DNA from 2 places in the Ruegeria sp. HKCCD6157 genome. Region 2 is predicted to be linked to the other one. Evidence: riboswitches for the same ligand, from Rfam matches in the RefSeq annotation. Region 2 holds a riboswitch; the other holds the start of a gene.

What was found. Region 2 has a riboswitch for cobalamin ahead of GS612_RS09740 (DUF1636 domain-containing protein). Riboswitches for the same ligand answer to the same signal wherever they lie in the genome.
Region 1: linked by a shared signal. The riboswitch ahead of GS612_RS00910 (DUF1636 domain-containing protein) and the one ahead of GS612_RS09740 (DUF1636 domain-containing protein) in region 2 are both predicted to bind cobalamin.

The regions. Positions count from the first base shown of each region.
Region 1 is NZ_WVRB01000001.1:209,141-217,214, forward strand. It holds gene GS612_RS00885 (ABC transporter substrate-binding protein) at 1-207, opposite strand, end outside; gene GS612_RS00890 (LacI family DNA-binding transcriptional regulator) at 428-1,465, shown strand; partial or broken gene GS612_RS20460 (GH1 family beta-glucosidase) at 1,462-2,763, shown strand; gene GS612_RS20465 (ROK family protein) at 2,740-3,789, shown strand; gene GS612_RS00900 (carbohydrate kinase) at 3,830-4,756, shown strand; gene GS612_RS00905 (D-lyxose/D-mannose family sugar isomerase) at 4,773-5,438, shown strand; cobalamin riboswitch at 5,538-5,735, shown strand; gene GS612_RS00910 (DUF1636 domain-containing protein) at 5,832-6,188, shown strand; gene GS612_RS00915 (ABC transporter ATP-binding protein) at 6,185-6,958, shown strand; gene GS612_RS00920 (ABC transporter substrate-binding protein) at 6,975-7,925, shown strand; gene GS612_RS00925 (iron ABC transporter permease) at 7,927-8,074, shown strand, end outside.
Region 2 is NZ_WVRB01000001.1:2,019,351-2,027,424, forward strand. It holds gene GS612_RS09735 (SLC13 family permease) at 1-1,051, shown strand, start outside; cobalamin riboswitch at 1,279-1,486, shown strand; gene GS612_RS09740 (DUF1636 domain-containing protein) at 1,578-1,949, shown strand; gene cobW (cobalamin biosynthesis protein CobW) at 1,951-3,006, shown strand; gene cobN (cobaltochelatase subunit CobN) at 3,012-6,305, shown strand; gene GS612_RS09755 (cobalamin biosynthesis protein CobG) at 6,302-7,423, shown strand; gene GS612_RS09760 (precorrin-8X methylmutase) at 7,423-8,052, shown strand; gene GS612_RS09765 (precorrin-2 C(20)-methyltransferase) at 8,049-8,074, shown strand, end outside.

The sequences.
Region 1 (8,074 bases), 1.8 Mb from region 2:
GTTTTCGAAGGACTTGCCCTCGCCAGCCAGCCACGGGCCGAAAATGGTCAGGCTTTCGCCGGACAGATCATTCGCTTCGGCAAAGGCCTGAAACCCGTCCCAGTCAAAACTGCCCTCGCCGACGGCGTGGATCATCTCACCCTCTGCCTGAACTGATCCGGCCATCAGGGCGAGTGCCGCCGCACCTGCGTAAAGCCCGTGTTTCATCAAATCCTCCTCCCAAGCTTTCATGTATTCAAAGACTCACTTTCAAAGCGCTTTGGATGCCGTGTGTTATCCGCTAACACTGGCGCCCTGTCAATATTTTGCTTCCCAGCGCCGAAATAAATTATATTTTCTGCTTTCAACGCAAAACAAGTTGACGGATGCCGTATTTGCTCACAAAACAAAAAAGAGCCACTCAATTTAAGGCGCTTTGAATCATAAAATGAACCTGAAGCAGCTCTCGGAAGTTCTGGGCCTTTCGCAAACTACGGTCAGCCGGGCGCTGAACGGGTACCCCGAAGTGAGCGAGGACACACGTGCGCGCGTTCAAGCCGCGGCGCGCAAACACGGGTACCGGCCGAACAGTCGCGCCAAAGGGCTTGCGACCGGACGATCGATGGTGATCGGCCACGTCATTCCCAGCTCGTCCCGGCATGAAATGGTCAACCCGATCTTCGGGGATTTCGTCGCCGGTGCCGCAAGGAAATACGCTGAACATGGCTATGACATGATGTTCACCAATGCCGACGACACTTCGATTGAAGAAGCGTATCGGAGTCTTTTTCAGCGCGGCGCGGTGGACGGTGTCGTGCTGCAAGGCCCCAAAGTGAACGAACCACGGATCGAAGTCCTGACCCGCATGGGCGTCCCATTCATCGTGCACGGGCGCTCGACCGGCGTCGACGCTCAATATGACTGGATCGACGTGAACAACAAAAGTTCGTTCATGCGCGCCACGCGCTTTCTGATTGACCTTGGCCATCGCCGTATCGCTCTGATCAACGGACTGGAAGATATGGATTTTGCCCAACGCCGCCGCGACGGATATCTTGAGGCGCTTGGTCAGGCCGGGCTTGCGCCCGATGCAAATCTTATGCGCAGCGCTGAAATGACAGAGGTCTACGGCCATCACGAAACGCAGAACATGTTGCGCCTCGATTCCCCTCCGACCGCTATTTTGTGCTCATCGATGATCTCTGCCATCGGCGTACGGCGTGCGCTGTCCGAAAACGGGCTTGAGATGGGTACGGATGTGTCAGTGATCGCCCATGACGACGACCTGTCCTATTTGAAGAACGGGCAGGATGTTCCGATTTTCACGGCAACACGCTCATCCGTCCGTCAGGCGGGTGAAATGGCGGCTGACATGTTGATCCAGCGCATCAAATCCCCGAATGATCCCGTCAAAACCAGGCTGCTGGAGGCCGAACTGGTCGTTGGCAGGTCAACCGGCCCTGCGACCAACAGGGTGCAACCATGAAACACGCACGCGCTGATTTTCCCAAAGATTTTCTCTTTGGTGTTGCCACTTCTGCGTACCAGATTGAAGGCCACGCACAGGGCGGGGCGGGGCGAACTCATTGGGATACCTTTGCGGCGTCGCCAGGCAACGTGGTGCGCGGGGAAAACGGAGACGTCGCCTGCGATCACCTGAACCGGTTCGAGCAGGATTTCGATCTGGTGCGCGAGGCCGGGTTTGACTGTTATCGTTTTTCGACCAGCTGGGCACGCGTGCTGCCGGACGGGCGTGGTCAGGTCAATCAGGCCGGGCTGGATTATTATGACCGATTGGCGGACGCCCTGCTGGAACGCGGTATCCGCCCCTGCGTGACGCTTTATCATTGGGAACTGCCGTCAGCGCTTGCGGATCAGGGGGGATGGTGCAATCGCGATATCGCCGATTGGTTCGCGGATTATACGCAGGTCATCATGGGTCGGATCGGAGACCGGATGTTCAGTGCCGCGCCGATCAACGAACCCTGGTGTGTCAGTTGGCTGAGCCATTTTGAAGGCCACCATGCGCCCGGTCTGCGCGATATCCGCGCCGCCGCCCGGGCGATGCATCACGTTTTGTTGGCCCACGGGCGGGCGATTCAGGCCATGCGCAGTCTTGGGATGGGCAATCTGGGTGCCGTGTTCAACCTCGAATGGTCCGAGCCAGTAGATGACAGCGCGGAAGCGCGGCTTGCGGCAGATCGCTACGATGCGATCTACAACCGGTTCTTCCTTGGCGGTGTTTTCAACAAGGAATATCCCCAAACAGCCCTGGAGGGGTTGGAGCCGCACTTGCCCAAGGGCTGGCAGAACGACTTTGAAACCATCGGCACACAGGTCGATTGGTGCGGGTTGAACTACTATACCCGAAAATTGATTGCCCCGGCGGACGCCGCCTGGCCCAGCCTGCAAGAGGTTCCCGGACCGTTACCCAAAACGCAGATGCGATGGGAAATCGATCCCTCTGCCCTTACCCGCTTTCTTGTCAGAACAAGGAAAGACTATACGGGCGCGCTGCCAATCTATATCACCGAAAACGGTATGGCGAGTGAGGAGCGCGTGCAGGACGATGATCGTATCGATTATCTCGACAAGCACCTTGCGGCCGTGCTGGACGCTTTGGCACAAGGTGTTCCGGTGAATGGCTATTTTGTCTGGTCGCTGCTGGACAATTATGAATGGGCCTTCGGGTACGAGAAGAGGTTTGGACTGGTGGACGTGGATTTCGAAACACTTGCGAGAACGCCCAAAGCGTCTTTCATGGCGCTGAAATCCGCCCTGTCCGGGGGTCAGAGCGTCTCTCAGCCGTTAGCGCAACCATTCGGTGCCGTGCATGAGCATTGGAACCTGGTTGCGGATATCGGCGGTACGAACACACGTCTGGGCGTCGTCACGAACGGAGAATTGGCAGATCTTCGGAAACACCCGACGGGGACATTGGAAGATCTGCTGGAGGCGTTTCATGATCTCAGGGACGAGATCGGAACCAACCCACAGGCCGTCGTAGCAGCCGGAGCCGGGCCGGTCAGGGACGGAACGATTCAGCTGACAAACGCAAACCTGGATCTTTCGGAAACCGAGTTGGCGAAAGCAACAGGAGCAGAGCGCACCTTTGTCATAAATGATTTCACCGCTGCGGCGTGGTCGGTGGCCGAGGTGACCCGGTCGGATGTTGCGGTCTTGCAGGGTCAGGCAACGCCGCCCGCAGGCACACGGCTGGTTGTAGGGCCCGGAACCGGGCTTGGCGTTGGTGCGTTGCTATATTCCGAAGGCAGGTATCACACGGTTTCCGGCGAAGGCGGGCACGTGGGCCTGTACCCGCGCCATCGCGACGAAGTTGATATCTTTGAGGCGGCACGTCGCATCGCACCGAGCTGTTTCTTTGGGGACAGCCTAGCGCTGGAAGCAGAAATGTTCCTAAGCGGAACCGGCCTGCCGATCCTGTATCAGGCGGTTGAATTTGCAGCCGGTCAAGCGCGAACTCAGGCGCGCTCTGCAAAGGACATTCTGAACGATGCCCGTAACGGCACCGATCTGGTCGCCGAAAAAGCCGCGCAGATTTTTACCACCCATCTGGGTGCTTTGATGGGTGATCTGGCGGTCACCTTGATGCCGGAGGGGGGCGTTTTCCTTGTCGGCGGCGTTGCCGAGAAAAACCGCTGGCTATTCAGTGACGACTTCAAGGATGCGTTCAACGGCGGCGGCCGCTTCAGCGACTTGCGCCGCTCCCTGAACCTATACGTATCTGAACAGGCAGAGTTCGGGATCATCGGCGCAAACAACTTTTGCAAGAACGCGCTGCGACAGTAACCAGCCAAACCGAAATTTCTATTCCGAGAAGGACCAAGACATGATCCTGTGCTGTGGTGAAGCGCTGATAGATATGATCTCAGAACCGACCGTGTCGGGTGCACTGGGCTTTGTGCCACATACCGGTGGTGCAGTTCTGAACACAGCCGTCGCGATGGGACGTCTGGGTGTTCCGGTTGGGATGCTGACAGGTTTGTCATCGGACATGTTCGGCCAGCAATTGATCGATGCGCTGAAAGCCAGTCATGTGGACACGACACATGTGATCATCTCGGACCGTCCTACCACGCTTGCCTTTGTGCAGCTCTCGGAAGGGCACGCGACTTACAGCTTTGTTGATGAAAACACCGCGGGCCGGATGTTGCTGCCAGAAGACATGCCCGATCAGCTTCCTGCTGTCTCAGCCCTGTATCTCGGCGGAATCAGCCTTGCCTGTGAACCTTGCGCAGATGCCTATGCCGCCCTTCTGGACCGCCACGGTTCCGACCGGGCGGTGATGCTGGATCCGAATATCCGCCCGGGTTTCATCAAGGATCAAACCCGGTTCAGAGCGCGTTTGAACCGCATGATCTCACAAGCGGATATCGTCAAGGTTTCAGACGAGGACCTGGACTGGATCATTCCGGGCGCTGAATCCGAAGCCGCGAAGGCGTCTGTGCTGTTGCAGGCGGGTCCTTCCGTTGTCATCGTCACGCGTGGCAGCGACGGGGCGCACGGCTATCTGGCGGATGGTTCCGAAGTCTCGGTTCCTGTGAAGCCCGTTGAAGTGGTCGACACGATCGGCGCAGGTGACACGTTCAACGCCGGCGTCCTGACCGGTCTCAGCCGTGCAGGGCATCTGACCAAATCAGGTCTGCGCGGATTGACGGCTGAAAGCCTGCAAGCAGCCATGGAGCTGGGCGCTGACGTGGCGGCCGTGACCGTTTCCCGAGCCGGGGCGGAACCCCCCTGGGCGCACGAGCTTTGACCTGCGGGATGGCATGATGAAACGATCCGAAATCAACCGTATCAAGACCCAGGCACAAGCATTCATTCAGTCCTTCGGTGCCGTGTTGCCACCCTTTGCGGATTGGTCGCCCGAGAAAATGCGCAGCCCTCTGGCGGAAACGATCCGCGGCCGCGGGCTGGGATGGGACATAACCGATTACGCACAAGGCCGTTTCGACGAACTTGGACTGTTTCTGTTCACTCTGCGCAATGGCGAGGCGAAGGATCTGAAATCCGGGCGCGGGATGCTCTATGCGGAGAAACTACTGATCTCGAAAGACAATCAGCTTTCTCCGATGCACCGGCATATCGTCAAGGCAGAAGACATCATAAACCGGGGCGGCGGCGACCTCGTTCTGGAAATCCATGCCTCGGATCCAAACGGTGGCGTCGACCGCGACAACCCGGTGACGGTCCCAAGCGATGCCTGCCCTGTAACCTTGCAACCCGGAGAACACTTGCGGCTGAAGCCGGGGCAAAGCGTAACTTTGATGCCCGGCATCTGGCACGCTTTCTGGGCCGAGCGCGGCGATTGCCTTATTGGCGAGGTATCGACCGTGAATGACGACCGTACGGACAATGTGTTCGAAGAGCCGATCCCACGGTTTTCGAAGGTCGAGGAAGATACCGATCCGGATTTTCTTCTTGTATCAGACTATTGACACCGTTCGGTCCGGGCTGGCGCAGCAGGATCGCTGGCTCAACTGTTGCAATTCCATCCACCACCCTTTCGCCTGCCGCTTGACAAGTCTGGCATAGCCGGACTAGCTGAGCGGGATGGTTCCGTAAGGGATGAAAATGGGAACACGGTGCGGCGCTGGAATGTGCCAAGTCCGTGACTGCCCCCGCAACTGTAAGCGGAGAGCGACGCCACTTCACCACTGACCCGTATGGGTTGGGAAGGTGGGCCGAGCCTTGACCCGCAAGTCAGGAGACCTGCCATCGCATGGTAACCAACCCGGGGCGGGGCGTCCCCGAAGGAGGCTTGATGGCGCGTTTGCGTAATATCTGGGTATGTGCCCTCTGTCTGCATCTGGCAAACGACGGAGACGGCAATGACCTGCTATTCTGATCACTACGTTCTGATCTGTTCAACATGTCAGGGGACGATGCCTGCCGAGGCTGCGCAAGACGCGCTGGATGCTCAGCTGCCTGACGGTTTTGAAACCCGAATGGTGGCCTGCATGGCAGGTTGTGAACGGGCCATGACCGTCGGATTTCAGGCCGCAGGCAAAGCGCAGTACCTGTTCGGCGACATTAAGACATCACACGACCTGGATGCCCTGGTCGAATTCGCGACCCAGTTCGGCGACAGCGACGATGGCTGGACCAGCGCTTCGGACCGCCCTCCTGCCCTTTTCGCAAAGACCCTGTCGCGAATACCCGCTTTGCCATCCCGAGGGACATCATGAGCTTTCTGGTTGCCGAGGATCTGGAGTACTACGCGCTCAATGGTGATATCCTGTTGCAGGATGTATCCTTTCGTCTGGAAGAAGGATCAATTCTGGCAATCGCCGGGCCGAACGGCGCCGGTAAGACCACTCTATTGAAACTGCTGTGCGGGATTGAACGGATTGCCTTGGGTGATGTTTGGATAGAAGGCCAAAGCCTTCGTACCCTGTCCGCCCGCCAACGCGCCCGCTCCATTGCTGTGGTCGGACAGCAGGAAATGCCCGACGGACGGATGCGCCTGCAAGACTACGTTGCGCTGGGACAAATCCCGATTCAGGGCGAACGTTCGGTGGCTCAGCACAAGGCTGATCTTGAACGGGTGCTGACGACGACCGAGCTGTCGCATTTTGCCAACAAGACGATGGGTCAACTGTCGGGCGGAGAACGTCAGCGCGCACATATCGCGCGCGCGCTGGCCCAGAATCCGTCGTTGCTGTTTCTGGACGAGCCAACCAACCATCTGGACCCCGATGCCAAGGGGCACATGCTGTCTCTGGTCGCTGATCTGGGGGTAACGGTCGTCATGATCGTCCATGATCTGGTCATGATCCCGGAATTCGCCAGCCATGTGGCGTTGATGAAAGCCACGCGTCTGACAGGGTTCGGGCCTGTTGGCGAAGTTCTGACCCCAGACCGGGTGCGTGAGACATTCGGCGTGGATTATCTGTGCTTTCAGCACGAAGGCCGCATGATCCCCGCACTGGATATCCGAAAACGGAAACTGTCATAATAACAGGAGCTTACATATGATGCAGAAACTCTGGCCAGTGGTCGTCTTCGCTGGCTTGGCAAGTGGGGTGGCAGCAGAGGGCGTCACCGTGGACAATTGCGGCGAACCGCTGGCTTTTGACTCGGCGCCGGAACGTCTGGTCGTGCATGACATGAACATGACGGATATGGCCTTTGCGCTCGGCCTTCAGGACAAGATCGTGGGGCTTACCGGAATTACCGGCTGGTACAAAACAAGCCCTGATTTTGATGCTCAGCGTGGCGACATCCCAGAGCTTGCCCCTAAATACCCGACGATCGAAAACCTTGTGGCCGTCGAACCCGATCTGTTTTTTGCCGGTTGGTACTATGGCATGAAACCCGGCGGAGATGTCACGCCCGACACGCTGGAACCCTTTGGTATCAAGACCATGATCCTGACCGAAAGCTGCGTGCATCTGGACAAGGATCGCCCCGAGGCCAGCATGAACCTGTTGATTGATGACGTTCTGCGTCTGGGCAAGGTCATGCAGGTCGAAGACAAGGCCGAGGCGCTGGTTGCCGGCTGGAAAGACAAATTGTCAGCCATCGAAGCAAAAACAGCCGATCTGGCAAAGCCCCGCGTATTCCTGTTGGACGGACCGGCCGATGCTCCATTCACCGCCGGCAAGTTCGCCATTCCCGATGCGATGATCACAGCGGCGGGTGGCGCGAACGTGACGCATGATCTGGATACCAGCTGGGGCCGCACGTCGTGGGAGGCCGTGGCAGCGGCCAACCCGGAATTTCTGGTGCTGCTCGATTATCAGTCCGGCAACGGCGCAGAGGACACCTTTCAGTTCCTCAAGGATCACCCGGTGATGTCACAAACGGACGCGGTAAAGAACGAGCGCTGGATTGGCCTGCGTTACGAGGAACTGACGCCCGGCCCGGCAAATATCGAGGCGATCGAGAAGATGGCGAAGGCGATGCACCCGGAGACCAACTGATATGGTCCGATTGGGCCGTTTGATAGTGCTGGGGGCGGTTGTTCTGACCGCCCTTTTGCTGTTGTCGATCGTCTACGGGACCACCCCAATCCCCATACGCGAAGTTTTTTCGGCCATCGGCCTCGGAACCGGTCTGGTGGAAGGAGACA
Region 2 (8,074 bases):
TTCCACCTTCTATCGCGGCAAAACCTCGATGGTTCAGGTTTTGACAGCGGAAATTGCAGCGCCGTGTCGGCTGGCCATCGTCGGCCGCCGTTGGGAGGTCGAGAAGTTCGCCGAGAAATACGGGCTGACCGTTCTTCCGGATTTGGACATTTTCGTCGAAGAGTTCGCCCCAACCAATGCAGGCGTGGCCGAGGTGGTCATCACGCCCGACAGCAAGCTGATCGGCAAATGCCCCCGCGAGCTTTTGTTTCGCAAGACCTACGGGATGTCGCTGCTGGCCATTCACCGCGGCGAAGAGACGCTGAGCCATGTCGAGACCGAGGATCACGAATCCACTCAGATCGGACTCGAAAAGTTTCAGGCGGGCGACATGCTTGTGGCGCATACCAGATGGGACAACCTGATGCGGATCAAACGAGATCCGGATTTCGTCGTTGTGACGACAGACTTTCCTCAGGACGAGCTGAGGCCGCAAAAAGTCGGCTGGGCCCTGGTATTCTTCGCCATTTCGCTGTCGTTGATCCTGTTCACGGACGTCCGGCTTTCACTCTGTCTTCTTACCGGCGCGGTGGGCATGATGCTGACCCGTGTGCTCAGCGTGGACGAGGCGTACCGCGCGGTCGGATGGAACACCGTATTCCTGCTCGCCTGCCTCATACCTTTGGGACAAGCCGTGCAGAACACAGGCACGGCCGCGTGGATCGCGCAGCAGATCATGATAATTCTGGACGGCTGGCCGCTCTGGTCGCTGCAAACCGGCATCGCCATTCTGGCGACGGCCTTTTCTTTGGTCATGTCCAACGTGGGGGCCACGGTCCTGCTGGTGCCTCTGGCGGTATCGATTGCGGTGGCGGCGGGTGGAAACCCGGCCGTCTTTGCCCTGACGGTCGCCATATCGACCTCGAACAGCTTCATCATCCCAACCCATCAGGTAAACGCGTTGATCATGGGTCCGGCCGGATACAAGGTGATGGATTTCGTCCGCTCCGGCGGAATAATGACGGCGCTGTTTCTGGTCGTCTCGCTGCTCATGATAAACGTCATCTATTAGCGCAAGAGGATCCAGGGTGTTCGGTGGTCTTGTCCCATCATCTGGACAGGTTCAGTCAAGGCACCCGTTCACTATAGTCTACGCCCCTTGCTGAAATACCGTTCGTCGCCGGGCCCACCTCAGGCTGGGTCCCGGCACACCATGCCGCCCATCGACGCCCACAGGTCGCTTTCCATGCCTCTGCATCATTGTTGCGCGCGACTCGCTTGACAAGCAGGCCAGCGGTGCCGCATGTCCCTTTCGTTGGTGTCGGTGAGAGCCGATGAAAAGGGAATGCGTCAACGGTCTTGCCGCCAAACGCAGCCGCCCCCGCGACCGTGAACGGAGAGGATGCCCAATGCCACTGGCCCGAAAGCCGGGAAGGCGGGACATCCGACAGAGGCCCGCCTCTGGCATCCGCAAGCCGGGAGACCTGCCAACAACCGAAGTTGAAACCGGGCGGGGTGTTCCGGTGTCGGGTCCATGACCAATCGTGGCCCGCATGAAACCCCGTCCCCCGCGAAGAGGATTTGGGGGGATGAGAGACATGACCGAGACCGCACCAGTCGAGTTGCTGGTCTGTACCACCTGCCGTCGCGGCCTGCCTGTCGAAGATGACGCGCAACGCCCGGGCGCTTTGTTGCACAAGGCCCTGGAACAGGCAGACCTGCCCGACGGTGTCACCCTGAAAGCCGTTGAATGCTTGTCAAACTGCGATCAAGGCTGTTCGATCGTGTTGCGCGGGCCGGGCCGCTGGACCTTCGTGTATGAAAACCTGAACGAAACAGATCATGTCGACGTCATCGTCGACGGCGCGACCAAGTATCTGGCCACTGAAGATGGTTTGGTGAAATGGCGCGAACGCCCCGAACATTTTCGCAAGAACTGTGCCTCGCGCATTCCCCCGATTGGAGCCTGACATGTCGAACCTCGAAAAACTCCCCGTCACAGTGATCACCGGCTTTCTGGGCTCGGGCAAGACCACTTTGGTGCGTCACCTGATGCAGAACCCACAGGGCAAGCGCCTTGCTGTCGTGGTCAACGAGTTCGGCGATGTAGGCGTCGATGGCGACATCCTGAAATCCTGCGCCATTCCTGATTGCCCGGCGGAAAACATCATGGAACTGGCAAATGGCTGCATCTGCTGCACCGTGGCAGATGATTTCATTCCCACCATCGAGGCCCTGATGGCGTTGGAGCCGCGCCCGGATCATATCCTGATCGAAACCAGCGGTCTGGCCCTGCCGAAACCGCTGCTCAAGGCATTCGACTGGCCTGACATCCGCTCGAAGATCACCGTCGACGGCGTGATCGCCTTGGCCGATGCCGAGGCTGTGGCCGCAGGCCGTTTCGCGCCCAATGTCGAAGCGGTGGACGCCCAGCGCATGGCCGATGACTCGATCGACCACGAAACGCCCCTGTCCGAGGTGTTCGAGGATCAGATCTCGTGCGCCGACATCATCCTGCTGACCAAGCCCGACCTCGCCGGCCCCGAAGGCGTGGCCAAAGCGCGCGAGATCATCGCCGCCGAGGCGCCGCGCCCCCTGCCCGTCGTCGAAGTGGCCGAAGGTGCCGTGGACGTGCGCGTTGTGCTGGGTCTGGAAGCCGCCGCCGAGGATGACATGGACGCCCGACCCTCGCATCACGACGGCCATCACGATCACGAGCATGACGATTTCGAAAGCATCATCGTCGAGCTGCCCGAGCAGACCGATCCGGCCCAGCTGGTCGCCAATATCGAACGCTTGGCCAATGAGCTGAACATCCTGCGCGTCAAAGGGTATGCCGCCGTTCAGGGCAAGCCGATGCGCCTGCTGGTTCAGGCGGTCGGCGCGCGGGTACGGCACCAGTATGACCGCCCGTGGGAACCCGGTGAAGACCGTCGTTCGCGTCTGGTCGTCATCGCCGAGCATGACGATATCAAAGAGGCGGAAATCCGCGAAATCCTCGTGGGTGTGCGTGAGGCCGCCGAGTAAGACACATGCACGTCGTCTTCCGCGAAAGCCACGGGCTCGAGGAAACCGAGACCCCAACCGATCTGGGCCAGAGCCCGGCGGATCTGGTGGTGCTGTCCTTTTCGGACAGCGACCTGGGCGCTTTTGCGGCGGGCTGGCATCGTGGTGGCGGACCGGAAGGGCGAATGCCGACCCTGCGGCTGGCGAATTTGACGGCGTTGAAACACCCGTTGTCGGTCGATACCTATGTCGAGCAGACGATGGAGGGCGCCAAGGGCATTTTGATCCGTCTGATCGGCGGCGTCCCCTACTGGGCTTATGGGTTGCAGCAGGTTCTGGCGCTGGCGCAGGCCAAGGGCATCGCGCTGGCGGTGCTGCCCGCTGACGGGCGCGAGGACACGCGGCTGGATGACTATTCCACCCTGCCGGTCTCGACCCTGCGGCGTCTGGTGCATCTGTGCGATACCGGCGGCGAGGTCGCGGCGCAGGCGGCGCTGGCGCAGATGGCTTTGGCGGCGGGGCTTTATGCCGGTCCGGTGATGGGCGCCAAGACCTTGCCCGAATGTGGCGTGTGGTGTCCGGATCGCGGCGTAATTCCGGTGGAAACCGCGTTCGAAGGCAAGGCCAAACGAATCCTCGTCACCTTTTACCGCGCTTACCTGACCTCGGCGGACACCGCCCCGATCGCGGCCCTGATCCGCAGCCTGCGCGCCCGTGGGTTCGAGGCGGTGGGCCTGTTTGCCCCGTCGCTCAAGGCGCCTGTAGCCGCCGACTGGTTGCGGGACCAGGTTGTTGCGCTGAACCCATCCGCCATTGTCAATGCCACTTCATTTTCGGGCAAAGGCGCGTCGGGAACATCGCCTCTGGACGCGGCAGGAGTGCCGGTGTTTCAGGTCGCTCTCGCCACCTCGCGCCGCAAAGCCTGGGCCGAGGCGGAACGCGGGCTGTCCCCCGCCGATCTTGCCATGCATGTGGTACTGCCCGAGGTGGATGGGCGGATTTCGGCGGGAATCGCGTCTTTCAAGGAACCAGGCAAACGTGATCCGCATCTGGAATACGCGCGCTTTGCACATCGGCCCGAACCGGACCGGATCGAAGCGATCATCGACCGTGTATCGGGCTGGCTTGCACTGAACGACAAACCCAAGGCAGATCGGATTCCCGCGCTGGTCCTGTCCACCTATCCCGGCAAAGACTGGCAGATGGCCCATGCGGTTGGCCTTGACGCGCTGGCCTCGGCCGAGGCGATGCTGTCCGATCTTGACGAAGAAGGCTATGACATCGCGATTGGCGCGCCGATTGCCGACACTCTTCTGGACGCCCGGATTTCGTGGTCGCTCGGGGATTATCTGGATGCGCTTGCGGATTTGCCCGAAACCCTGCGCACCGATCTGCACACCGTATGGGGCGCGCCCCAAGATGATCCGGCCTGTGCCGATGGGGCCTTCCATTTCACCGCAATGCGACGCGGCAAGGCGCTGGTCGCGCTGCAACCCGAACGCGGCACGCCCGAGCTGCGGGATGACGACTATCATGACCTCTCGCGCACCCCGCGCCACGGGTATGTCGCCTTCTATTTGTGGCTGCGCAAAGGGTTGGGTGCGGATGCGCTGATCCATATCGGCGCGCATGGAACGCTGGAATGGTTGCCCGGAAAATCGGTCGCCTTGTCAGCCGATTGCTGGCCCGAGGCGCTGATCGGCGATCTGCCGGTGATCTACCCGTTCATCGTGAACGACCCGGGCGAAGCCGCGCAGGCCAAGCGCCGGATCGGAGCGGTCACGCTGGGTCACATCCCGCCCCCGATGAAGGACAGCGGTACGCCCGATCGGATGGTGCGGCTTGAATCGCTGCTGGATGAGTTTTCCAACGCCGACGGGCTTGACCCCAAACGCCGCGACCGCTTGCAGGAAGATATCCGTGATGAGGCGCAGGCGATAGGGCTGGAAAGCGATCTTGGCCTCGATCAGGCAACCTGCACCGCCGAAGCCATCACCCGCATCGACCGCTTTGTCTGTGACATCAAGGAAAGCCAGTTTGGCGACGGGCTGCACATCTTCGGGCGCGTGCCCGAAGTGACGGGCGGTTTCGATCCGGCCCCTTCGGCCCACGCCGAACGCGACGCGCTGATCAAAGCGCTCGAAGGCAAGCGGATTGATGCCGGGCCTTCGGGGTCCCCCTATCGTGGCCGATCAGATGTTCTGCCCACCGGGCGGAACCTTTACACCACCGATCCGCGGTCGGTTCCGACCCGTGCGGCCTATGCTCAGGGTGTGAAACTGGCCGAAGAACTGGTGCGGCGCCATCTTCAGGAAGAAGGCGATTATCCGAAGGGGCTGATTGTCGATCTGTGGGGGTCAGCCACCATGCGCACGGCGGGCGAGGAATTCGCCATGGCCCTGCACCTGCTGGGCGTCAAACCCGTGTGGGACAAAGGGTCCGAGAGGGTTTCCGGCATCGAGGTTCTGCCGATCACCGACCTGAGCCGCCCGCGCCTGGACGTGACCCTGCGGGTCTCGGGCCTGTTCCGGGATGTTTTCCCGACGCTGTCCGCCTTGTTTGGCCAAGCGGTTCGCGCATTGGCCGCGCGCGATGAGGCAACGGACTGGAACCCCTATGCCGGGCAGGCGCCGGAAGCGCGGGTCTATGGACCTGCGCCCGGAAGCTATGGCGTCAATATGACCGAACTTTCCGAAGTGTATACCGACGAGGCCCGTGCGCAGGCCGGTGAAGCGTGGCTTGAGGCCAGCTCTTTTGCATTGGAAGGCGAACACATCTCGCAGGACAAGGACGGTATCACCCAACGTGTCGCAAATGCGGACAGCTTTGTCCATTTGCAGGACCTGACCGAAACCGATCTTCTTCTGGCCAACGATTATGCCACACACGAGGCGGGTTTTGCCGCCGCCAAGAAGATCGCCGGCGGAACCGCGCAGCTGTACCATCTGGACAACACCAACCCCGAAAACCCGCGTGCCCGCACTTTGCGTGAAGAAATCAGCCGAGTCGTCCACGCCCGTGCCGCCAACCCCGGCTGGATCGCCGGAATGCAACGCCATGGTTTCCGGGGGGCGGCTGAAATCGCGGCAACGCTGGATCATATGGCTTCTTTCGCGCATCTGTCTGGCACGGTCGCACCACATCTTTTTGACCTCTACCACGATGCCACTCTGGGCAACGAAGAGGTGGACGCGTTCCTGCAAGAGGCCAACCCCAAGGCACGCCAGGCCATGCAGGACCGGTTCCGCGCGCTGCTTGAGGCCGGGCTTTGGAACACGCGCCGGAACTCTATCCGGGCTGATCTGGAGGGATTGAGATGAGTGCACCAATTGTTCAGGGCTGGTGCCCGGGTGCCCATCGTCCGATGATGTCCGGTGACGGTCTGGTCGTCAGGGTCAGGCCCCGGCAGGCGCGTCTGGACGCCGATCAGGCACTGGGACTGTGCGATCTGGCGGACCGCTTTGGCAACGGCTCGATCGATTTGACCAATCGCGCCAATCTGCAATTGCGGGGCGTGGAAGAGGAAGACCATCAGCCTCTGCTCAAAGAGCTTTCCGCGCTGAACCTGCTGGATGCGGAACCCGGTATCGAAATACGCCGCAATATTCTGGTTACACCGCTCTATCAGGCGGGCGATTTGACCGCTCGACTGACCCATGAACTGATTGACCGGCTTGCGGAGCTGCCGGACCTGCCGGCAAAGTTCGGCTTTGCAATCGACACCGGCCGCGAACGTCTGATGGCGTCGGATTCGGCTGATATTCGTCTGGAAACCGGTGCAGACGGCCTGATCCTGCGCGCCGATGGCTGCGAAACCGGGCGGAGCGTGACCGAGACCGACGCCATTGATCACGTGATCGCGCTGGCAATGTGGTTTGCCGAAACCTACACACCCGAGACACGCCGCATGGCGCGTGTCATCGACGCCCTGCCGCAGGAATGGCAGGGATGTGCGCCCGGTTCTGTTGGCGCAAAGCTTCAACCGGGCCGCTGTGAACTGGGTGCCCTGTACGGCGCGGCTTTTGGGTCGCTGCCTGCGCGCAAGCTGTATGACCTGATCGAGGACAGCGGCGCTTGCGCCCTGCGCGTCACCCCGTGGCGGCTGATCCTGCTGGAAGGCGGGGCGGCGATACCTGCCCCGGCCTTTGTCGAAGATGGAACCGATCCGTTGATGACCACCGACGCCTGCCCCGGCGCACCGTTCTGTCCGCAGGCGCAGGCCGAGACGCGCGACATCGCCCGGGCGTTGGCTGTGCGGGTGCCCAGACGCCTCCATGTTTCGGGCTGTAGTAAGGGCTGCGCACGCATGGGTCCTGCCGACATCACATTGGTGGGCGCAAACGGACGATTTGATCTTGTCAAACAGGGCCGCGCGGGGGATGAGCCCTGCCAACGCGGGCTCGACCCGGAAACACTCATGACTATGGACTTCACCTGATGCCCTATACATACGAAACCGATGGCGCGGCGATCTACAAGGAAAGCTTTGCCACCATCCGGTCAGAGGCTGATCTGGCGCGGTTTGATGCCGATGAAGAGCAGGTTGCCGTTCGCATGATCCACGCCGCGGGTATGGTCGGACTGGAAGAGTTCGTGCATTTCTCGCCCGGCTTCGTGCAGACGGCCCGCACCGCATTGGAAAATGGCGCACCGATCCTGTGTGATGCGCGCATGGTCAGCGAAGGTGTCACCCGTTTCCGCCTGCCCGCCGACAACCAGGTGATCTGTACCCTGCATGACGAACGCGTACGCCCGCTGGCCGCCGAGATGAGCAACACCCGTTCCGCCGCTGCGCTGGAACTGTGGCGGCCGCATCTGGAGGGCGCGCTGGTCGCCATAGGCAATGCGCCCACCGCACTGTTCCATTTGCTGAACATGCTGGAAGACCCGGATTGCCCGCGCCCTGCCGCGATCATCGGCTGCCCGGTTGGCTTCGTCGGCGCGGTGGAATCCAAGGATGCGCTGTGGCAGGCGCAACCGGTGCCGTCCTGCATCGTCAAAGGTCGTCTGGGCGGCAGCGCCATCACGGTGGCGGCCATCAACGCCATCGCAAGCCGGGCAGAATGAAGATGGGCACCATATACGGTGT